One region of the Pseudoalteromonas sp. A22 genome, then DNA from elsewhere that is predicted to be linked to it. Evidence: predicted binding sites of a transcription regulator. Region 1 holds the regulator's gene; each other region holds the start of a gene.
The links. The regulator sigma-54, encoded in region 1, starts transcription at its own class of promoters, with help from an activator protein. The targets are predictions, from matches to a motif close to GTTGGCACGNNNNTNGNNT.
Positions count from the first base shown of each region.

Region 1 (8,239 bases):
TTCTCAGCATCTGAAGCATACCTAATAGAGAATGGTAAGATAACCCAACCAATTAAAGGCGCAACGCTTATTGGCAATGGTCCAGAGGTGATGAAAAAGGTCTCTATGGTAGGTAATGACCTTGCGCTTGATAAAGGCGTTGGAGTATGTGGTAAAGATGGTCAAAGCGTCCCTGTGGGAGTCGGTCAACCGAGTTTGAAGATTGACGAAATTACTGTCGGTGGTACAGCGTAATACTACCTGCGATAACTATTCATAAGCAAAAAGGCGCATCAGCGCCTTTTTGTATTGTATCAGAGCACAATATAGCGTTACGGCATAATTGCTTCTTTTAAATACTGGAACAGCTCTTTGTAGGCTTTGCCTGGCTTCTCAGCTTTTACTTCTTTACTTGCTTGGCGCGCCATCTGGCGCATTTTTTGACGCTCAAGTTCAGGATACTTATCCAATAGCTCATTAATCTTGCTATCTCCTTTGGCAATCACTTCATCGCGAATAAGCTCAATCTTGTTCAGCAATACGTCTGCTTTATTGTTCTTATTTAGCATCAAATCCATCGCAGCCTGAATCTCTTCGACATTTGGAGTACTACGCAATGTCTTGGCAATGTAGTTCATATGACGACGGTAAGCATCTGTTTTAGCACGGATCCTATCCGCAACAGTCATGGCCTCTTTAAGCTCGTCCGTTAGAGGTAACTTCTCACGCTGCTTCTTGGCAAGCCCTGCAATTTCACAGCCTAGTTCATGCAACTCTAGCGCCTCGCGCTTAAGCTCGCTTTTTGAAACGTAAATAATCTCTTCTTCGGTCGTTTGCTCGTGTTTAGCCATTGCTCTTGTCTATACTAGTAAATATTAAGGTCTCTAACATTAGAGTATACCACAATTGATCACTACAATAGTTAGTAGCTGTGATAGCATATTAACTAATATGTTTTAGTTAGACGAGCGAGCGGATAAGGTATCTATGACTCAACCTCAACAACACCCTATATATAATCAAATTGATGATGTGAAAAATGCAGTTGCCGATGTGTTAGCGCATGCTAAAAAACTAGGTGCAACCTCGGCAGAAGCGGCGATGTCTAGCACCTCAGGTCTGTCTGTAAGTACACGAATGGGAGAGGTTGAAACCATTGAGTTTAATCAAGACGGTGGTCTTGGTATCAGCGTGTATGTGGGTAATCATAAAGGCTCAGCATCAACCGCGGATCTGAGTCCTGACGCCTTACGCTCTGTGGTTGAAAAGGCCGTAGATATTGCTCGATTTACCTCGGATGACCCCTGTAATGGTGTGGCTGATAAAGCCTTGCTAGAGATGTCACCAACAGATTTAGATCTTTTCCACCCTTGGCAAGTTTCTCCCGATGAAGCCATTGAGCAATGTATTGCTGCTGAAAAGGCCGCGTTAGAATTCGACCCTCGAATCGTCAATTCTGATGGCGCGAGCTTATCGAGCCACCAAGGGATCCGTGTATATGGCAATAGCCATGGCTTAATTGCAGGGTTCCCACGTACCAGACACAGCCTAAGCACCATGGTGATTGGTAAAGAAGGTGAGCAAATGCAGCGGGACTCAGCATATGCCTTATCTCGCGTACACACAGAGCTAAAATCCCCTGAAGAAGTTGGTTTAGAAGCAGCGCAATCTACGCTAGCAAAATTAGGCAGTCGCAAATTATCGACGCGTAAAGTGCCTGTTATTTTTCGAGCGGATATCGCGAACAGCTTATTTGGGCACTTAGTGTCAGGTATTGGCGGCGGCGCGCTATATCGTAAGTCTAGCTTCTTGTTGGACTCTTTAGACACACAAATTTTTAATCGCTGCGTAAACATTGAAGAGAAGCCACACTTACTAAGAGGGCTTGCTTCGAGTCCTTTCGATAGCGAAGGTGTAAAAACCATCGACCGTGAAATTATCACAGATGGCGTGCTTAATACTTACTTATTGGCAAGCTATGCCGCACGCAGAATGAATATGCAAGCGACAGGTCACGCAGGTGGGATCCATAACTGGTTAGTAAAACCAACACACGACGATTTAACCAGCCTACTTGCGTCGATGGGCACTGGCTTATTAGTCACTGAACTTATGGGGCAAGGTGTTAATACGGTAACTGGTGACTACTCAAGAGGAGCTGCTGGTTTTTGGGTCGAAAATGGAGAACTTCAATATCCTGTAAGTGAAATTACTATCGCTGGTAATTTAAAAGATATGTTTATGGGGATTGAAGGCGTTGGCGGTGATATTGAATGCCGAGGCGCAGTACAAACCGGCTCTATACTACTCAATAATATGCAAATAGCGGGCGAATAACTCCCTTCATCAGCTCAAGAAATGCTGGTTTTGACCAGCATTTCCCGCCATTTCGACACTCTTACTGTTACACTAATAACCAAGTTGCGGTGCCAAGGAATGCAAAGATCCCGACAATATCGGTAACCGTTGTTAGTACCACACTACCAGCTAGTGCTGGGTCGATATTCATTCTCTTTAGCATAATTGGAATACTGGCACCCGCGATACCTGCTGCGACTAAGTTCATAAACATTGCGAAGGCAATAACTGCACCGAGTGTGAAGTCCCATTGCCATACAGCAATAACCCCAGCGATCAATACTGACCACAGCACGCCGTTTAAGGCGCCGATCGCCAGCTCTTTACCCATTAAAAACTTTTGGTTAGTCTGGTTAATATGGCCAAGGGCAATACCACGAATCACTAGGGTTAGCGTTTGGCTACCGGCAACGCCGCCCATACTTGGTACTATGCCATTTAACACCGCGAGAATAGGTAAAATATCCAGAGTACCTTCGAAGAAGCTTGCAACAAACGCTGCCATTAAGGCGGTTAACAGGTTAATTCCAAGCCAAATAGAGCGGCGCTGGCTACTTTTTAGAACTGGCGCAAAGGTGTCTTCTTCATCTTCAAGACCTGCCATACTTAACAAGCTGTGCTCAGCATCTTCACGGATGACGTCAACAACGTCATCAATGGTGACACGACCAAGCAAATGGGCGTTATCGTCAACTACAGGAGCCGAGATCCAGTTGTGACGCTCAAAAAGCTGCGCCACTTCAGACTCATCCATGGAGATAGGGATCGTTTCCTTATCTTCATCCATCAAGTCTCGAACCATACTGTCAGGAGACTTAGTTAATAAGGTATTGACAGGCAGCGTGCCTAAAAAGCAGTTGTCTTTATCAACTACATACAACTCGTCCGTACCGTCTGGCAATTCGCCTTTAAGACGTAGATATCTAAATACAACTTCTAAGGTAACATCGGGTCGAATAGTGACCGTGTCGGTGCTCATTAGCGCACCGGCCGAGTGTTCCTTGTAGGACAATGCTTGTGTCGCACGTTCTCTATCTTGGCTATCCATCGCACCGATAACGTCTTGGTAGACGGTATCAGGCAGGCTTCTTAGGACATCACCAAGGTCATCGTCGTCCATGTCTTCTGTAGCGGCAGCAATTAGCTCCGGCTCCATCTGGGCGATGATCCCAAGTCTTACGTCCTCTGACAGTTCCTCTAAGACATCCCCTTGGATATCTGGGTCAACGAGCTGCCACAGCATAGAGCGAACTTTATGAGGGGATGATTCTAAAAGCAGTGCTGTATCACAAGGAGCTGTTTCTGCGAGCATACGCCTAACTTGAACAAACTGACCACTGTTTAAGGCTTTAGTTACCTTTTGGAGTTGTTCCAGTGTGTAGTCTTGTTCAAATACTTCAGGCATAGGCATCCTTTTTGATAATAGTGTTGGCTAACGTGATTAAGTTAACCCTATTCATTTATTTTATCGCAGAAATCAATTTCTTAATTTGAATTTTATTCGTGTTGTTTCTGCTGGTGGGTTGTTATCGTTAATACACGTTAAAGGTGTACGCAACGATAAAGTAGGATTTTCTCGGCAACTCGCTTTACTGCACGAGAGAAACCTAAATTGGTATTACAGTGTAACTCAGTTTATTGGGAACTACCAAGGTTTACGCTTAATTATGAGAGACTTATTATACCAATTCGATTAATTAAGTGATCTATTTTTAAGCGAGAAAACCTTGTCGATAACACGGCGAAAATTTTGCTATTTAGTTGTTCTAAATGAGAAATTTTTAACACAGTTAGCGTCAGGTTTGCTCCTTCAAATTGAGTAAGTATTAAGACTAATTGGTATTAGACCAGTCTGGTTACGGAGGGGGAGATTAGCAGGGACTAAATGAATCAGACCTTAGTGCTATTTTGGTGCTAGTAGCCCAAGTTACTCGGATTCATTAAATTTATTTTCTATTAGTCCGCCAATGGCGTCTAGTGCATACTGAGCATCAGGACCTTCACAAACCACTCGGACTTCTTTCCCTTGGCTGCTTTCAAGTAACAACAGCGCTAGTACGCTGTCAGCAGCTGCACTTTTGTCTCCTTGATATAAGGTCACTTCGGCATCAAATTGGGTTGCTAATTGTGCAAGAACCGTCGCTGCTCTAGCGTGCAGACCAAGCTTGTTCTGGATTAAAAACGTATCTTCTAACATTTAACCCTCTTGCTCACGGTGGCGAATTTTGACGTTGGGATGGGTTTTAGCAAAACGCTCACCAATGGTTTGCGCTAAATATACCGAGCGATGTTGCCCACCTGTACATCCTATTGCAATCGTTAGATAACTGCGATTGTTACGCTCTAAGTGTGGTAACCAAGTTTGTACAAAGGTTTGGATCTGCCAAGTAAACTTTTGCACGATGCTGTGACTCGACAAATAGTCTTTGACTGGCTGATCTAGGCCAGTTAGCGGCTTAAGCTCAGGCTCCCAATGTGGGTTGGGCAAAAAGCGCGCATCAAAAACGTAATCCGCTTGTTTTGGGATACCGTGTTTAAAGCCGAAAGATTCAAAGGTAATAATGAGTTGTTTGTCTTTTTTACCTAAGATTTTTTCGCGGATATCTTCTGCAAGTTGATGAACGCTCAGGCCTGTAGTATCAATGAGAAAATCGGCGCGAGTGATCAATACGTCTAACAATTCCCGTTCTTTCTTTATTGCAACATCTAGTGGAAGATTATGCAGTGAAAGAGGGTGCAAACGGCGTGTTTCTGAGAAGCGTTTTATCAGGGTTTGATCGTCACTGTCTAAATAAAACAGGGTAGGTTTGGCAAAGCCTGGTAAGTATTCAAGAATGTCATTAAACTCGTCCTGTTCTTTAGGTAAGTTTCTGACATCAATACTGACTGCTATTTTATTATAATTGTCCGAAACGCTGCGGACTAAAGACGGCAGCAAATTGACCGGAATGTTATCTACACAATAGTAGCCTAAGTCTTCCAATACTCGAAGCGCTACAGATTTACCAGAGCCTGAGCGGCCACTGATAATGATAAGCTCGAGTCCTTTTTCTTCATCACTCATCAAGTTCACCTTGGATCACTGCATATAACTCATCGTCACTTTTTGCTTGTCTAAGCATTTTGCAAAAAGACTTGTCTTTGAGTGTATCAGCAATCGCCGCTAAGGTCTTCAGGTGCTGTTGATTATCACCTTCGGGTACGATGAACGCGACAAAAATATCGACAGGCTGCTTATCTATGGCTTCAAACTGGATCCCTTGCTCGCTGACAAGCACCATTGCAAGGATTTTATCCAAACCTTCAAGTCGACCATGGGGAATGGCAATGCCTTTACCGATCCCTGTGCTGCCTAATTTCTCTCGCGCCATTAAAGCGTCCAAGATAGCATGCTGACTGGTATTTGGAATTTGGCTATGAGCCAGTTCGCTGATGTATTCTAAAATACGTTTTTTGCTATTAAAAAGGACCGCAGCTTTACTGCAGTCCTTGTTCACTAATTCACTTAATTTCATCTTAGTGTCGAGTGAGCTTCTCTTTGTGTTTAATAACTTGACGATCTAGCTTGTCGATAAGGCCATCAATTGCGGCATACATATCTTGATGCTCTGTTGATGCAAATAGCTCGCCGCCGTTTACGTGTAATGTTGCTTCTGCTTTTTGTACTAGTTTCTCGACATCAAGGATCACATGCACGTTATTGATATGATCAAAGTGCCTTTCTAGCTTCGCAAACTTGTTGGTGACATAGTCTCTTAATGAGTCAGTAATTTCTACATGGCGACCAGTTAGATTTAGTTGCATAAGCATTTTTCCTTCTTGGGTTTTACGTCTTATATCAAGCTTTTACGCTGATTTGACGGTGGAATGGCTAGGGATTCACGATATTTTGCAATCGTGCGTCTCGCTACCTTAATTCCTTGCTCAGCTAAAATATCTGCAATTTTGCTGTCACTCAATGGCTTAGCGGTATTTTCTGCAGCTATCAGCTTTTTGATAAGTGCTCTAATTGCTGTAGAGGAGCACTCACCTCCATTTTCTGTACTTACATGGCTAGAGAAGAAATACTTCAGCTCAAATATTCCCCGAGGTGTATGCATGTATTTTTGTGTTGTCACACGGGAAATTGTGGACTCATGCATCTCAACCATTTCAGCAACATCATTTAGCACCATAGGGCGCATTGCTTCGGGGCCATGTTCAAAGAATGCCTGTTGTTGTTGCACAATGCAATTGGTAACTTTTAATAATGTATCATTTCGGCTTTCTAAGCTTTTAATAAACCACTTTGCTTCTTGTAAATGTGAGCGAATAAACTGACTATCCGTACTGGATTTCGCTGTTCTAGACATCGCAGCGTAATGGTCGTTTACTCTTATTTTAGGCATAGCATCAGGATTTAGCTCTACGACCCAACGACCTTTTACTTTTTTCACCGATACGTCAGGGATCACATATTCAGGCTCTTCATGAATAATGCTTGCCGCTGGTTTTGGGTTAAGGCTATGAATTAACGTCATGACCTCTTTGAGATCGGCTTCTTTAAGGCGCGTTTTCTTTGCCAAAGTTCGATAGTCACGGCTGGCAAGCAAGTCGATATGCTCTGTCAGAATCATTTTTGTTTCGGCAATCCATGGCGTATCCGGAGCGAACTGATTTAGCTGAATACACAAGCATTCTTGTAAACTACGCGCTGCGATACCGACAGGATCGAAAAGTTGAATACGTTTGAGCACGGCTTCGACTTCATCCAGCTCAATAGGCTCTTCGCTACTCTCGTCATTAATGCTTTCTAAAATGTCTTCGCAAGACAGTGTTAAAATGCCTGACAGGTCGACCGCTTCAATAATCGCAATCGCAATCGCTCTATCTGTTGGACTAAATGGTGTCAGCTCAAGTTGCCACATGAGATAGTCGTGGAGAGATTCAGAGGTTTCCCCTTGATAAACATTATCGTCATCAGGAAGTGGGCCTGAACTTGCAGCGGGTGCTGCGCTCATATATTCATCCCAAGTGACATCCATGGCAAGGTCATCACTGACAGTGTCTTTGCTCATGGCGGTATCTGAGTCTATTTCATAGTCACTAACCTGCGCTTCATCGCTTGAATCTTGATTGTCGTCAGCACTACTTTTTTCTTGGCTGTGTTGGTCAGCGTTTTCGCCGTCAGTATTATCACCTTCTTCCACTTCCAACAATGGATTGCTGTCTAATGCTTCTTGTATTTCTTGTTGCAGATCCAATGTACTAAGCTGCAGCAAGCGAATGGCTTGTTGCAGTTGTGGAGTCATTGTAAGTTGCTGCCCCATGCGCAGCTGTAATGATTGCCTCATGTATCTCTAACAATCCTTTTTAACAGTTATTAATACTACGTCTTAACTATAGCTTGAATTGTTCGCCTAGGTAGACATCTCTTACGGTTTGATCTGCCAAAACATGTTCTGGCGTGCCTGCAGCGATTAACTCACCATGTGAAACGATGTAGGCTTTTTCACATACGTCCAGTGTTTCTCTAACGTTATGATCGGTGATTAGCACACCGATACCGCGGTTTTTTAGGTGCTCTATGATTGTCTTTATATCTAACACCGAAATAGGATCAACACCAGCAAAAGGTTCATCTAACAGGATAAACTTAGGATTAGCGGCTAAAGCGCGAGCAATCTCTACGCGTCTTCTTTCGCCTCCCGATAATGCCATGCCCTGTGAGTCACGGATGTGTTGAATATTAAACTCATCCAGTAACTCATTGAGTTCAGCTTCTCTCTCAACTTTAGATAAGTCTTTTCGAGTTTCTAAAATCGCCATCAAATTTTGATAGACCGTGAGTTTTCTAAAGATTGAAGACTCTTGCGGTAGATAGCCAATACCAAGTCGCGCGCGGCTGTGCATCGGTAGCAAA
Region 1 is NZ_CP047238.1:3,663,945-3,672,183, reverse strand. Features, by position in the region: gene tldD (metalloprotease TldD) at 1-234, shown strand, start outside; gene yjgA (ribosome biogenesis factor YjgA) at 312-830, opposite strand; gene pmbA (metalloprotease PmbA) at 967-2,316, shown strand; gene mgtE (magnesium transporter) at 2,384-3,742, opposite strand; gene GSF04_RS21460 (HPr family phosphocarrier protein) at 4,265-4,534, opposite strand; gene rapZ (RNase adapter RapZ) at 4,535-5,401, opposite strand; gene ptsN (PTS IIA-like nitrogen regulatory protein PtsN) at 5,394-5,852, opposite strand; gene hpf (ribosome hibernation promoting factor) at 5,854-6,141, opposite strand; gene GSF04_RS21440 (RNA polymerase factor sigma-54) at 6,171-7,670, opposite strand; gene lptB (LPS export ABC transporter ATP-binding protein) at 7,717-8,239, opposite strand, start outside.

Region 2 (8,239 bases), 840 kb from region 1:
AACTACTGCTTAAAATTGATACTCGATTGAGACTGCTGCTACGTCCATATCTGGGTCGATATCGTCCTCAAGTTCGTAGCGCGTATATTCTAAACGCATGTTAATGTTTTCGTTTAGGTGGAACTCTACACCGGCACCATAAAGCCAGTCGCCGCCTTCAAGGTTAGATGAAACACGACCTACAGCTGGAATATCAGCATAGATATCTGCATCCCATTCAAGCCAACCACCTTTTGCGTAAACTGAAAAGTATTCGTTTAATGGGGCTGAGAGACGTGTAGATAAAGAAACACCGTCGATTTCAGCAGAGTTGTCAATGTCACTTGCTTCGTCGAAGTTTTCATAGGCAAGTTCAAAGCTCCAATATGGATTGATTTTTGTACCTACATACGCTTTTAACATAGACGAGTCATCGTCGAACGAGGTGTCGTTCTCACGATCTTCCCACTGAAAAGAGTATTGGCCGTAACCGATACCTGTATAAATTTTATAATCTTCTAGTCCAAAATCAGACTCCGCGTGAGCAGCGGTAGATGCAAGACCTAGAGAAGCTAGTAGCGCAGCGGCAATAGTTAATTGTTTCATCTTTACTCCTTAAATCAATATAAATATGGGAGGGGGAGTGCCCCCTCAAATCAAAATTGCTTATGATTTTTTAGTAACGCGAAGGTTATCTTTTACATCTTTAACGTCATTGGCGTTTTTCGCGATTTGCACAGCAAGTTTGCGCTCAGCTTCGCTACCAACATGGCCGTTTAGTGTTACGACTAAACCTTCCACATCAACATCGATGTCAGTACCATCTACATCTGTGTCAAACAGGTAGCGAGACTTAATTACTGTTGCGATTTTTGCGTCAGTAAAGCCGCTATCGCTTTCGTAGTTACGCTCTTTTTTGCGTTCATCTGACATATCAACGATAGTCAGGTCGTTTTTCACTTCTTTTACGCCATCGATACCTAGTACCAGTTCTTCAGCTAGCTTTTTGTCTACTGAGTGTTCAACTTTACCAGTTAGCACTACAACGCCATTTTTCACATCTGTGTTAATGTCAAAGTTGTTCAGCTCACCGTTGAAAAGTAGCGTCGCTTCTGCTTTACCGTCTATCCAAGCATCGCTTGCTTCTTTTTCCCAAGAATTATCAGCAGCAAAAGCTGAAGCAGTAGTAAGTGAAGATACAAGTACAGTTGCAATTAATGTCTTTTTCATAATTAAACTCCTTTAATTTCGTAGTCGAATTACCTATTGCAGCTGTTGTGCCATGTTGTAAGTTGCTGAATTTTATATGTTTTTATTTTATTGGTAAGTTTTAAGGAAGAATTTACCGAGAAAATGTTTACATTACTTTGTAATAATTACCTTTTTCATGAATGGCTAATTAATATCAGTAGGAATGATTACTGCATTCGATCGTTGTTGCGTACTTATATAGGAGTTAGTAATTATGAATTTAGAAAAGTTTTGGACGTTAATTAATGATAAGTTAATCTCTTGGCTTGAATCCGGTGTGCAGTTACTACCGAATATGATCCTAGCCTTAATGATACTAATATTCTTTACAGCGCTGGCTAAAATATCATCTATTTGGTTTTCTAAAGCGATTAAAAAAGCAATAAAGACAGAACAAGTTGCTTCTCTTATTAGTTCCATATTTAAAGTCTCTATTATTGCCATTGGGATTTTCTTCGCTTTAGATATAGTAAAACTATCAGGTGCCGTAATGTCATTGTTGGCTGGGGCGGGGATCATTGGCCTTGCTATTGGCTTTGCATTCCAAGACATGACTGAGAACCTCATCGCTGGATTTGTGATGGGAGTCAGAAAGCCCTTTATGGTCGGTGACATTATCAGAACCAAGGATTGCTTTGGCACGGTAAGCAAAATCAATTTGAGAAATACTTTGGTGGAAAATTTTTATGGCCAGCTGTCTTATATTCCCAACAAAATTCTCTTTAAGAATGAGTTACAAAACTACACCAAGCTTGGTAAGCGAAGAATAGAAGTACCAGTTGGTATCTCATATGCGGATGACCCAGAACAAGCCCGCGAGGTGATTGTTGAGGCCATTAATAAGCTTGATTTCGTAGTAAACCAAAAAGAAACGGATGTCTATGCTGAGTCTTTTGGTGATAGTTCTATCAATCTATTAGTGTGGTTTTGGATAGACTACCCAGCGGATCCCGGCTTTATGGTGGTCAGGCACCAAGCAATTTGTACAATTAGCCGTGTTTTAGCTGATAACGATATCTTAATTCCTTTCCCTATTAGGACGATGGATTTCAATGCAAAAGGCAGTACGACCTTAAGTGCGCAATTATCACAGGAATAATTTACATCTAGTTTGTAATATTTTCACCGCTCTGAAAGTTCTTATATTAAAAATCCTTGTAAAATAATGGTTTATAATTTGGCATTTAATCTGCATTAACGAAAAGGACAGAAATAATTTTTGCAAAATGCACTTATTAAATATTTAAGCGAAAGGAGTTATTTATGGCAGATTCAAATTACGACATGGAGCCGGTAAAAGAGCTCATTAAAGTATTAAATGGTGGTGTAGATTTTTACACCGAAGCTAAGAAGAAGCTAGATAATATCGAATTAAACCGCGTATTTGACCAAATGATTGTAGATAAAGCGCAAGCAATCTCGGATCTACAACCATTTGTTCTTATCGACGAGGGTGAAATAGAGACTGATTCAGCACTTAGCATCGACATTCGTGAATCGTACACCAAGTTGGTTAGTATGGTGAGCACCGACAAAGAGCACACCTATATTTCTCAGCTAGAAGAAGTGGAAGACAAAGTGTTGAGCAAGCTTGATAAAGCGCTAAGCAAAGATCTTCCACCTAAATGCAAGAGTGTATTACTGCAAATCCAAACCAGAATGCAAGCTTGTCACGATCAAATGAAGCAGTTGCAAGAGCTAACTGCCTAAGGAGAATGTTATGTTGAGTTGGGCTGTAATGTTTTTATTCCTAGCACTTGTCGCAGCCGTGTTAGGTTTCACCGGAATCGCGGGCGCTGCGGCAGGTATGGCGAAAATTCTATTCTTTGTGTTTATCGCCTTTATGATTATTTCGTTTATTTTTGGCAAAGCACGAGCTCCCAGGTAAAAGGGATTTAACGTACTAAAACGGTTTTAGGAGATAGATTATGAAATCAGCAATTACATTAGCGAAAGCATTTGGTTTTGTTTCAATTTTAGCACTTTTTGGCTGTAGTGAAGGCCCAGCGGAAGATGCGGGTGAGCGTTTCGATGAAACGGTTCAGGAAGTGGAAAACAGTGTAGAAGATGCCTGTGAAGATGTAAAAGAGAACCTGAACGCTGAAAACGAAGAGTGTTAAGTAGAAACAATTTCGACGTGGAATGTAAGAGGAGAAGCTGATAAAAGCTTCTCCTCTTTTTTGTAATAGGTTTAAAAATCAATACTCTAAAAAGGTGAGACATAGTAAAGAAATATGATGCACATCAAGACCACGCTGCTTAATCTGCAATTAATATTGTAATCTACGAACTTTGAGTAATACTTTATTTCTATGTTTACTCAATAAAAATCAGATTATGCTAAATAGGGTTTCAGTTAAAAGCAGATTGTTGTCGCTTTCGGGCATACCTGCGGTGTTTTTTATTCTTGCAACCATCTTCACAATCGGAACATTATCAAACCTTATCAATTACATTGACCGTATTTATGACGACAGAGTTGTACCGCTTAGACAAATAAAAGTGGTGTCAGATAACTATGCGGTGGTTATTGTGGATACGTTTCACAAGTTACGAGGCCATCAACTATCCAATGGTGCTGCGTTAAAGCAAATCGACGAAGCTAAGAAAATTGCGGAAAAAGAATGGCGACAATATTTATCGACCGATTTGACAAATGAAGAACGGGAACTTGTCAAACAGGTTGAGGCTGCAGAGCTTACCGTTAAACAGTTGTTGGCTAATTACACCAGCAGAGTAAATGCCAATACATTTGAGGAAATTCCCTACGATAAATTTGTCCATGACCTTTACTCCGTATTTGACCCATTAAGTGAAAGTTATTCTGCGTTGATTGAATTACAGCTTGCCGAAGCAAGCTCTCTGAGAGATAAAGGTCGCTCAGAAGCCAGTGCGACAAAAACGGCGATGATTATCTCTTCTGTTGTTATTGTGATCGTAATGGTACTAATTGGCATGTTGATATTTAGGTCAATTAATGAACCGCTCAGCCGCTTACGTATGCGTATTGGTAATATTGCAAGGGATGCAGATTTAACACAACGAGTAGTTGTTGAGGGGCAAGATGAGTTAAGCCAGATAGGGAATGACTTCAATACCATGGTGTCTAGCTTACATGAGCTAGTTACCAATCTAGTCACAATCGTGAATAGCCTTTCTTCGACCTCTAACGAGTTGAATGGTATCAGTCAATCGATTGCGGGTACTTCACAAGAGCAAGAGCAGCAAACAGTGATGATTGCAACTGCAGCAACAGAAATGAGCAGTGCGATACAAGAAGTGGCACATAATGCGATGAATACCGCGAACAAAGCTGAGATGTCCGGTAAGCTTGCGAAACAAGGAATGGATGTTATTTCGCAAAATATTCAGGCCATTGAGCGCCTTGCTAGTGAAGTAGGAGATAATGCGCAGCTAATTAAAGCGTTGAACGATCAGTCTAATGAAATCAACCAAGTGGTGTTAATGATCCAAGGTGTGGCTGAGCAAACAAACCTTTTGGCGTTAAACGCTGCAATAGAAGCTGCGAGAGCTGGGGAATCAGGCCGAGGTTTTGCGGTTGTTGCCGACGAAGTCAGGCAATTGGCACATAATACGCAAAAAGCCACGGAATCTATCCGAGATATGATCAGTAAGTTACAGGGCATGGCACAAAACGCAGTATCGTCGATGGAGAACGCGCAATCAAGTGCTGCTGCGGGGGTAGATAGGGCCAATGAGTCAGCTCAAATAATGACCGATATTGATAAGGCGGTGGATGAAATCGTTGGTATGAATATTCAGGTTTCAACGGCGACAGAAGAACAAACAACGGTGGTTGCGGAAATCAGTGAAAATATTAATGATTTCAGTAGCAGCATTTCTGAAATTACCCGAAATGCGCAAAGTAATGCCGATGTAAGTAACGACTTAGAAGCGTTGGCCGAGCAGCTAAATAGCCAAGTGCTAGTGTTTAAAGTTTAATGGTACCCATTTGGTAATTAACTTGAGATGTTCTGCTCTAAAGCTAGAAAACACGGTTAAGCTGCTTGATATGGGATAGGAAAGAGCGGGTTTCTAGTCAGAAGCCCGCACTATATTTTAGGCATTTTTCTGTGGCGGCTAAGTTTTAAAGGAATTGTTAACCCTATCACGCCACAGCATTTGCATAGTGCTTTACGTTAAAACAGATATTCCATACTTAAATTGTATGCTCTAGGCTCGCTGTACTTTTTCGGCACGAAACCGTATGTATCGTAATAGCTTTCATCTGTGAGATTACTGATATTCAGTTTAACGCTCAGCTGGCTAGAGAATTGATATTTGACGTGCGCATTTAGCAAAAGCTGGCTATCTTGCTCTGCGCGCACTGCGCCCCGACGACCACCTGCTGGAAGTCCAAGGTCAACTCCTGGGACGTTTAAAATATCGACTTTTCTGTCCGTATCCCAAGTTGCATTTAGGCCTAAACGCCAAGCCCCATAAGTATACCTGGTGCTTGCATTGAGCGTTTGTCTTGGCGCATACAAATTAATATCTTCGCCATGCTCATCGACAACATCAAAATCACTGTACCCAAGGTTTACTTGCCAATCATCTGTCAGCTTTGCTTCTAATTCAACTTCAAATCCATCGGCTTCAGCACCATCAACAGGTCGATACCTAGCAGGTCTTTCGTCTGCATATTCGGGAATAACAACACCGAAGTCCTCTTTTAAACTATCAAAGTAAGCGACGTTTAGACGTAGTTTGTCATCCCAAAGTGTGGTTTTGATGCCGACTTCTAAGTTCTGGGCGGTGATTGGTGCTAATTGATTTAAATTGGCATCCACTTTATCCAGTTGCGGCTCATAAGCATCGGTATAACTTGCATACGTGCTGATCTGGTCATTGAGATCATAAACCAGTCCCAAGTATAAGCTCTCACCGGTTTCTTCACCTTTATCGCTTGAGAACCCGCTCCAAGCAAAGTCACGCTCATTGGTACGTTCATAATCAAAAAATTTGACACCAAGAATGGCGTGAAGGGCATCCGTTAACGTTAACTTACTGCTAAGGGCAATGCTCTGTTCTTTCGTCGTTTTGTCCCAATAGCCAATGAATTGCTTATCTGTCGCGGTTAAATGAGCGGCCGGATGAAGGTTATTAATCGATTGAAGCGGATAAAATATTGTTCTCGCGTTTTCATCGAGTTCTTCGAAGCGATCGTCAGTGGACTCAAAATCTGCATTTAAATAGGTGATATTTACCTGATGTGCGCGGTCAAATAATTCAAACCGACCAACCAGTCCCAAAATGAAATTAGTCCCATCAACTGTTTCAATCCAGCGTCTGTCACCGCCTTGAAGGCCAAGGCCTGTTTCTTTGTCTGGGTTTCCACTAAAGTAGGTTAAAGTAATGTCAGCTTCTGTTTTGCTGTATTGTGCGCCAAAGTTAAGCTCCCAATCTAAATTGATTTGGTGAGATAATTTTAAATGGTAACTTTGGTGGGTATTGCCGTTGTAACTGTCTGGTGAAGATAAATTTGTTTTCTTGTCTATTTCAACGGAACTACCATCAGAGTAAAAAATTGGTAATCCCCAGGGTGATAGTTTCAGTTCATTGTCTTGGTAATGAACACTAAACGAGGCTTCGGTATCTTCGGAGAAATAATGATGCAATTGGGTGTATGCAACGATCTTATTACTATTTTCTTTGTCGACAAAGCTATCTCTTTCCTCATAGGCAAGAATAACTCGTCCGGCCAATGCTTCATCTTTCGTTAGGGAGCCTGTTGCATCTATGTGTGTACGCACTTTATTCCAAGAGCCAATCTCGGCACCAACTTCAACAAATCCACCTCGGTCTGGTTGTTTTGTGATGACATTTAATGTTGCCGATGGTTGTCCTGCACCCGCCATTAACCCCGCAGCGCCCCGAAGAACCTCTACTCTGTCATAGACAATAGTGTCTAAGCGACTCTCTTGTGGTCCAGCAATTGAGGTCGGTAAGCCATCTTTAACCAATGCATTGACGAGATACCCACGAGAAGTAAACTCAGTATTATCACCCGCTCCAAATTTGTATCTTGAGATGCCTGTTGCCTGTACCATGATGTCCTCAAGATCATTCAGTTCGAAGTCTTCTATGTAATCGTGGCTTAACACGGTAACAGACTGGGGGGTTTCTTTAATGGTAAGGTCAAGTCCTGTGGGACCCGAGTTACGCTTGATTGGCTTGCCTACAACACTGATCCGTTCAATATTGTCGCGCTCGGCTTTTGCTGCCGCATTTGGAGAAAAATAAAGGAGTGATAACATCAGAGCTAGTGCTGTAGATTGATGCGCTTTGGTTTGCATGGGTGTTTCCTTTCCTAAATTGTTTTTTCTTCACAAGAGATAAAGATGAAAGTTCCTATGAAATGTAGGAGCTATTTTTCTGAGATTGAACCAAGCTCTTGAATAGTTCTAACTGAAAACAGAAATTATTTTCAATTCTAAATGATAATTCTTTTTGTTACCATAAGGGGTAATGCAAAAAATGAATTATTGCCAAAATAATGGCTTACTCGAATCTCAGATTTGTTAGGTTCTGATTGTTAGATTGGGTGTCAATTAGGTTGGATAGCGCTGTCACAGGGCTTATCTATGTTTGAATATTAATACAAGGCAAGGAAGTGAAGTCGTTTTATGTCTTCGCTATTAGGTGGTCCATGACGGCAAAACAATGGTTCAACTGGCATAGTTTGAGTGGCGTGTGGTTTGGGGTGTTGCTGTTCATAATATGTTGGACTGGCGCGTTTGCGAGTATTGCCCACGAACTAGATTGGCTATTCAACGACCAGGTGAGGGCAGTAGAGGGCCAATCAAACATAAGCTTAGCAGCAGCTTATGAGATGGTACAAAAGGCGTATCCTGACGCCCGAATAGGGATTGTCTTTACAGGTCCTGATACTTATTTTGCGCATGACATCGTGATGCGAATGCCTGATAGTCCATGGCAACATGTTTATGTCGATCCGTATTCAGGAATTATCCTAGGTGAAAGTAGT
Region 2 is NZ_CP047238.1:2,822,447-2,830,685, reverse strand. Features, by position in the region: gene GSF04_RS17600 (outer membrane beta-barrel protein) at 10-585, opposite strand; gene GSF04_RS17595 (BON domain-containing protein) at 646-1,209, opposite strand; gene GSF04_RS17590 (mechanosensitive ion channel family protein) at 1,445-2,329, shown strand; gene GSF04_RS17585 (PA2169 family four-helix-bundle protein) at 2,494-2,940, shown strand; gene GSF04_RS17580 (DUF1328 domain-containing protein) at 2,951-3,118, shown strand; gene GSF04_RS17575 (hypothetical protein) at 3,159-3,350, shown strand; gene GSF04_RS17570 (methyl-accepting chemotaxis protein) at 3,568-5,193, shown strand; gene GSF04_RS17565 (TonB-dependent siderophore receptor) at 5,391-7,547, opposite strand; gene GSF04_RS17560 (PepSY-associated TM helix domain-containing protein) at 7,901-8,239, shown strand, end outside.
Region 2: GSF04_RS17585 (PA2169 family four-helix-bundle protein) is a predicted target of sigma-54. The motif match lies at 2,407-2,425, and genes of this name have one in related genera.

Region 3 (8,239 bases), 1.8 Mb from region 1:
TGGTATAAGTAACTTGGAAATCGGTAGCTGGCAACTCATTGCCGCGCCCTGGCTCAAGGGTTGCCGTAAGCGCTGCGGTGCCTGTATTCTCGCTGTAAGCAAAGCCACCCACGGTAGGTATTTTAAATATATCTCCACCTATGTTGCCATCTAAGTCCATTCCCAATCTATTTTGCTGATTAAAAGCATCGGCTAATGCGAGGCCAATTTGACCTAGTTGGTTTTGTGCCGGGATCAACACTTCATCTCTAAATGCCAGTAACCCGCCGATTTTGCCTTTCAAGCTGCCACTATCTAACTCGAGCTGCACAACATTTTTATCTTTAATGTCTAGGATTAGTTCTTTATGGTTAGGATCTGGGTTGCCTTTCATCGCGAATAAATTGAAGGCTCCACCTTGCATCACAAGTGCATCCCCAGTGCCTAAAAATACGAGCTTCTCGCCATTTTCACCATCGAGTGTTTCTATATCTACAAGTTCAGCGAGCTCCTTGATAGCTTGATCTCGCTCGTTAAGTACACTGTGATCGACATTGTTCAGATTGAGTGCTGATTTACTCGCTACTTGTTTATTTAATTCGCTGATTTTTTGCACAAGATTGTTGGCTTCTTCTGAGAAAATATCCAATTGCTCGTTCACAATACTGTTTTGATCAACAACAATACCTGACAGTCTATCCATTTGATCAACAAGGCCTTGAGCGCCCGTCATAAATAAAGAGCGGTTAGTTGTCGATGAAGGTAAGTTAATCGCGCTTTGTAAATTGTTAAACATCGAGTTGATACTCTTGCTCAGACTGTTTGAGTCTTGTGCAAACAACGTATCAACGCGGCTTGCCTCAGTGACAAACTGCTCATAGTAAGACTGATTAGAAATATCACGATTTAATTGCTGCTGCGCAAATTGGTTGAGCAAACGCACGGTTTCACCGCGGCCAACCATGCCACCTATCATTGTTCCGTGTTCAGTCCGTTCACGGATATACCCTTTGGTATTTAGGTTAGCGATGTTTTTACTGGTGGTTTGTAGTAACTCAGAGTTAGCCCTAACCCCTGCTGCACCAATATTTAATAGATCAAATGACATCTCATCTGACTCCCTTTGTTAGCGCACCGGATAAGAAATCGGATACATCAATACGCTTTAAAACTGACTTAATTTTGTTGGCATAATTCGGATCGGTCGCGTAGCCTGCATTTTGAAGCTCACTTAAATAAGCATGACTATCACCAGCCTTGTTTAAGGCTTGCTCGTATCTCGGATTACCTTTTAGAAAACTGACATAATCATCAAAGCTTTGTTCTAGCGACTTATAAGCACGGAAATCGGCTTGCTTTTGCACAGGTAACCCTTGCTCAAATTCAAGTGTCGATTTTCTGGCACTTTCACCACTCCAGCGGCTATCCGCTTTGATATTGAATAGATTAAAACTGCTACTACCATCTTTTTTGCTGATGATGTGCTTACCCCAACCGGTTTCCAGTGCAGCTTGTGCAACCATTACCGCAGGGTTCAAGCCTAGCTTTTTCGCAGCTGTTTGAGCGTATTCCCAAATTTTGTCGACGAATTCCTCAGGAGAACCAAAGCCTGTTTGTTCACCGCTTGAGGTATCTGCCTTAACATTGACAGCCTGCGGTTCAGGTTTACGTACACTCTCACTCGCTGTCGCCTGTCTTTTAAAGGAAATATCGCCGTCAGATCTCATTACTGAGGCAGGCTTATACTTTTCAGAATTAGGAGACAACTGCTGCACAATCAGATCTGCAAGTCCTAAGCTGCCCTGCTCAGATAAATGCATCGAAAGTTGCTGATCATGCATTTCTTCAAAAAATTTGACACCACTAGAGTTAAATGGACTGTCTTTATCCTCTAGCGCCTCATTCGCTTTACGCATGCTTTGTAACAACATTTGCGTAAAGATAGACTCAAACTGTTGTGCCGCCTTTTTCAATGCCTGATCTGAGGCACCTTGATCGCCAGCACCTTTCAGCGCCTCTTTACGGATCGAATCAAGGTTTCCTAGGTCAAAAAAGCTTTGATTTTTCAATTGGTCGGTGTTCATACACTCAGCACTGTTTGACGTTAATAACTATACAAATAGAAATGCAAAATCCGAGCCAAAAAAAAGCCTCACAATTGTGAGGCTAACTAGTTGATTAATAATAGAACATCAAATGACGACTAATTGACCATTTATTGCGCCCGCTTCTTTTAGCGCTTCAAGGATCGCCATTAAATCACCAGGCGCTGCGCCAACTTGGTTAATTGCCCTAACCAAATCATCAAGGCTCACGCCTGGGTCAAACACAAACGCTCGAGAGTCGTCCTGATTTACGTCGATAATACTTTGCTGCGTCACTGTTGTTTCGCCATTCGCCAGCGCATTAGGTTGAGACACATTTTGTTGCTCAGCAATCGTTACGGTAAGGCCGCCATGAGTAATTGCCGCAGGCTGCAACTTGACATTTTTGCCGATAACGATAGTACCTGTGCGCGAGTTAACGATGATCTTCGCAGCGGTATCCGCTGGTTTGAATTCAAGATTCTCTAGCGTAGATAAATACGCAACGCGCTGAGACGGATCTCTTGGTGCAATCACTCGAACTGAAGCTGCATCCATAGGTTTAGCACTGTTTGGTCCAACAAGACCATTGATAGTGTCGGCCAAGCGCTTTGCGGTAGTAAAATCTGGTCTATTCAAGTTAAAGGTAATGTAATCCCCCTGAGTAAACGGACTTGGTACTGCTCGCTCCACTGTCGCGCCATTTGCCACACGCCCTACTGTCGGGGTGTTGATCACAACTCGACTCCCGTCGGCACCATCAGCGCCTAAACCACCGACAATCAAGCTACCTTGCGCAATTGCATATACGTTACCATCAACCCCTTTAAGAAAGGTCTGAAGCAACGTGCCGCCTCTCAAACTACCAGCACTACCAATAGATGACACAGTAACGTCAATGGTTTGACCGGGTTTAACAAAAGGTGGTAAGTCAGCATGAACCGCAACAGCCGCAACATTTTTAATTTTTGGCTTTAAGCTTGCGGGCATCGTTATGCCAAAGCTGTTCAACATCGCTTTAAAGCTTTGCTCGGTAAATCTGGTTTGCTCACCAGTACCAGGCAAGCCAACAACTAGGCCGTAGCCAACCAGTTGGTTTGAACGAACACCTTCAACCATACTGACATCTTTAACTCGCTCAGCAGATGCCAAAGAAGAAAAACCAACCAACGTAATGGCCGCACCGATAAGCAAAATATTCTTAAGCATATTGTTCATTTTCAGCACCTTAAAACGGCATCAGCGCGCTCATAAAGAAACTCGTTAACCAACCTGCGCTTTGCACTTCTTGTTGGTCGCCTTTACCTGAATATTGAATTCTGGCATTTGCCACTCGATTGGACTCAACGGTGTTATCTGCGGTCACATCCTGAGGTCTTACCAATCCTTCTAAGCGAATAAATTCCTCGCCAGTATTGAGCGTTAACCACTTTTCGCCGCGGATCACTAAATTACCGTTAGGCAATACTCGGGTGACATTGACCGATATATTCCCGAATAAGCTATTTGACTGATTAGATTTCGAATCACCAGAAAAAGAAGAGCTGGATTTAGCACCAAACTGTATCGCTTCCTTCCCAATATTGATGGCATTGCCGCCAAGACCAATCACAGGGTCTAAGCTTGAATCACTGGATTTATCCAGCTCAGAATTCGCAGCTTTGGTCGCCTGGGTCGTTTCTCTGAGTACGATGGTAATAATATCACCGACTCTTAACGCTTTTTTGTCAGCATAAAGATCATTGGAAAACTGCGTATTAAACAATGACCCTGTTGCTACCATTTGGGCTTGATTATCCTCGGGGTAGATAGGTGCATAATACGGATCGTCACGCACCACATTTTTATTTTGTGTTGTACTACATCCAGATAATGCAGCGACCGTTACGATGGCTAAATATAATGCACGCATAATACCCCCTACCCAATTACAACTGTTGATTAATGTAGCTCAGCATCTGATCTACCGTTGAAATCACTTTTGAATTCATCTCGTACACGCGTTGTGTCTCGATTAGATTTACAAGCTCTTCGGTAACATTAACGTTTGACGTCTCAAGTGCGCCTTGAACTACTTTACCTAACCCCTCAACGCTTGGGTTACCTTGTACAGGTGCACCACTTACCGCAGTTTCTGTGTACAGGTTTTGACCAATTGGCTCAAGACCTGATGGATTAATAAAGTCACTGATCGTCAACTGCCCAATGACAACGTTTTCAGCTTGCCCTGCAACGCGCACTGATACTTCGCCATCTTGAGAAATAGTGATTGACTGTGCATCGTCGGGCACATTCATCTCTGGTAACACAGGAAAACCCGCACCTGAAGTAACTATCCGTCCTTCTTCATCCGTCGTGAACTGACCGTTTCTTGAATACGCAGTTGTGCCATCTGGCATCTGAATCTCAAAAAAGCCCGGCCCTTGGATCATCCAATCCAAAGAGTTTTCGGTACTTAACATATTACCTTGAGAAAAATTCTTTTGGTTAGCAACCACTTTGGCACCTGCACCAAGCATTAAGCCCGATGGTAGTTCTGTATCTTGAGAGCTGCGGCCACCTGGCTGATTGATGTTTTGATACAGTAAGTCTTCGAATATCGCGCGGCTCTTTTTGTAGCCGACGGTACTGGCGTTTGCCAAGTTGTTCGAAATAACTGAAATATCAGTTTGCTGAGCATCTAAGCCTGTTTTACTTATCCACAATGCCGGATTCATAATCTCTACCTCACTCTTAAACTATGCGTAGGAGCGAAGTGTGTCGCTCATCTATTTCTTCAGCTGTTTTCATCAGCTTAATTTGCATTTCAAATTGTCTTTGATGGTTGATCATATCCACCATCTCATGAACGGGATTGACGTTGGACATCTCTAAGAAGCCACTCATTACTTTTGCAGTTGGAGATATTTCACAAAAACCACAGATCCCATCTTCTAACTTATCTTCTTTTGGTCTATAGAGCCCGTCATTACCTTTCTGTAGCTTACTATTATCTGCTTCAATAATTTTCAGCCTATCAACCACCTCAAGAAAGTTAGCGGGGGCACCTTGTGGACGCACTTGAATAGAGCCATCGTCACTAAACACCACTTTATCAACGGGGATAGGTAAGACAATAGGTCCACCTTCGCCAATAAGTTGACGCCCGTGAGCTGTGACTAACGCACCGTCATTACGAATGTTAAGCGTGCCGACTTTGGTGTACGCTTCTTCGCCCGACGCATCAACGACGCTGATCCACGACTTATCATCTACTGCAATATCAAGCTCACGGCCAGTTTCAACGATTGCACCACCGGTCATATTAGTACCTGGACGTTCTTGCATAGCAAAAACCCGAGAGGGTAATCCTTCTCCGAATGCCTGCATTGAACGCGCTTGAGCAAAATCTGCTTTGAAGCCAGTCGTGTTGGCATTAGCAAGGTTATTCGCTTTGAGTGCCACACCGCGTAAGCTCTGCTTAGCGCCTGACATTGCGATATACACCATTTTATCCATGACGATGACCTATAAAATTCAAACTTAATCTAGTTAATGCAAACACAGTGCCAAAGTGATGAGATGTTTTTGACGGGCATAAAAAAGGCTGCCTTTGTAGCAGCCTTTGGAGGGCATAATATATTATCGGATCTGTAATATATTTTGTTGTAATGTTGAGTTAACCTCAAGCGCTCGAGAGTTCGCTTGGAAGTTACGCTGGGCACTGATAAGGTCAACTAACTCGTTTGTGAGGTTGACGTTCGATTGCTCTAACGCCGATGAACTAATACCACCAAGCGTACCTGTGTTTGGCTCGCCTGCTAGTGGCTCACCGGAAGATAGACTTTTCTTCCACTCAGTATTACCAATCGCTTGGAGGCCTTGAGAATTCGGGAAGCGTACGAGCGCGACTTGCCCTAGGAAAGTCGAGTCACCGTTAGTGTATGAAGCTACTACTTTGCCATCAGTACCAATATCAATACCAGCTAGTCGACCTACGGTTGCACCGTCTTGTTCCAGAGCTTTCACTTCAAATCGACCTGATGAATATTGTGTCGGTAACTTCTGAGCCGTGTTTGCTTCATCACGCCAGTTAACAACAATATCATTCGGGAAGGTTGCGCCGTTTTCTAACAAGTTTGACATACCAATAGTTGGATCGACCGCATCTTGAGGACCTGCAAGACTAAGCGGGTTAAACGTCGTACCCGTATTGTTACTAAATGTCAGTGGTGAAGCTGATGGATCATCCGCTGTTTGTGAAGGAATACCACTTGCGTCAAAACGAAATACGCTTACTGGAGTGTATGGCACAGGTGGTGTAGCGGTTGGGTCAATTTGCTGCGCATTGTGGTTAAATGGCTTATCGTCCATTGTTGCGTAAGTTGACCATTCATTATCCGCCGTTTTTCTGAAGAATAGCTGCAGTGTATGTGATTCACCCAGTGAGTCATATACCGTAATTGCCGTTCTTGAGTTATACGATGCACTTTGCGTAGGATCGAATGCAATCGTAGGTGGCTGCGCCGTTGCATCTAGATTAAATGATGTATAAATTTGCGATGTTGCTCGAGGAGACCCTGATGCATCTGGAATTTGAATTGGCGATGTTGTGCTTAGACTCAAAGACGTTGTATCACCTGTTGATGGATCAACAGGGAAGCCTTGCAAGTAGTCACCTTTTGCATTCACGATAAAGTTGTCTTTATTTAATTTAAATGCACCAGCTCGAGAATACGTAAAATCCTGTGATTGAAGAGAATTTGACATGGCAAAATAGCCTTCGCCCTCAATCGCCAAGTCTAGCGAGTTCTGCGTGAACTTTAATGACCCTTGGTGAAACTGCTGCGCTACCATAGTAGTTTGTACACCATCACCATTTTTCGTTTTGCCAGAGCTAAAAACCGAAGACGCGTAAACATCAGCAAATTCTGCGCGAGATTCTTTAAAACCCGTCGTGTTCACGTTAGCAATGTTATTTGCTGTTACGTCCAAGTCTTTTTGCGCGGCGGCAATACCTGTCAGTGCTATATTGAAACTCATACTCTCACCTCTAAGTTCTTAAGGTTAATTCTTTAAAACTACTATGCTATTTCAGCAATATCAGTTAAGCGCACCGCGCCTTCTTTGGTATTAATGACGATGCCGTTAGCACCATTAACATTAACACTGTCAATATTTCTAAATGTGGCCGAAGGTAAAGTCTGATATTCACCTTCAATCATGCCTTCGGCTTTTATGGTGTATTCCCCAGGGGGCATCATCTCGCCATCTTTATTCTTACCATCCCACTCAAAACGCACAGCGCCTACACTTTGCTCACCAAACTCAAGCGTCTTAACAATCGCTCCAGATTCGTCATAAATACCCACAGATAAATTCTGCACAGGCTCTTGGACAATCACCGAGCCCTTTGTAAGTGCATCATCACCATGTTCTAACGTCGTTGATTCGAGTAATGCTTTTTTACCAATCAGCGTTGATGCTTGAAGCGCTGAGTTAGAAGTCATTGATGCAGCTAACGAGTCAAAATTCTCATTTAGCTTTGAGATCCCCTCAGCCATAGTAAAGCTTGTCATCTGCGCGATCATTTGATCGTTGTCCGCAGGCTTACTTGGATCTTGGAAAGAGAGCTGTTGAGTAAGCAGCGAGAAGAAATCTTCTTGCGATAGCTCATCTCTGGGCTTTTTCTCCTCGGCCTGTTTTTGCCTATCCCAGTAGAGTGAATCTACACCCGTTGAAGAAGTGGCATTTACATTATTACTCATCAGCTGTTACTCCCAATTTAGCGCTGGCCTAGTTGCAATGTTTTACTAAGCATTTGCTTTGCAGCGTCTGCAACTTGAACATTGGTTTGGTAAGAGCGAGAAGCAGAAATCATGTTTGCCATCTCCTCTACCACATTCACATTCGGTTTATAAATGTAGCCATTTGCGTCAGCACTTGGGTGGTTTGGGTTGTACTCAACTTGAAGCGGCTTGTCGCTTTCAACCACACCTAAGACTTTTACTCCAACTGAAGATCCCGCAACATTGTTCTGGGAAGCTGCAGCTTTGGAAAGTTCAGCGGCAAATACAGGGTGTCTAGCGCGATACACAGTATCCTGACTAGAGCTCACTGAGTTTGCGTTTGAGATATTACTTGCGGTGGTATTAAGTCGCACATTCTGTGCGCTCATTCCTGAACCCGCAATATCG
Region 3 is NZ_CP047238.1:1,359,570-1,367,808, reverse strand. Features, by position in the region: gene flgK (flagellar hook-associated protein FlgK) at 1-1,087, opposite strand, end outside; gene flgJ (flagellar assembly peptidoglycan hydrolase FlgJ) at 1,089-2,063, opposite strand; gene GSF04_RS10935 (flagellar basal body P-ring protein FlgI) at 2,172-3,182, opposite strand; gene flgH (flagellar basal body L-ring protein FlgH) at 3,292-3,975, opposite strand; gene flgG (flagellar basal-body rod protein FlgG) at 3,992-4,780, opposite strand; gene GSF04_RS10920 (flagellar basal body rod protein FlgF) at 4,797-5,561, opposite strand; gene flgE (flagellar hook protein FlgE) at 5,685-7,085, opposite strand; gene GSF04_RS10910 (flagellar hook assembly protein FlgD) at 7,127-7,810, opposite strand; gene flgC (flagellar basal body rod protein FlgC) at 7,828-8,239, opposite strand, start outside.
Region 3: GSF04_RS10920 (flagellar basal body rod protein FlgF) is a predicted target of sigma-54. The motif match lies at 5,598-5,616, and genes of this name have one in related genera.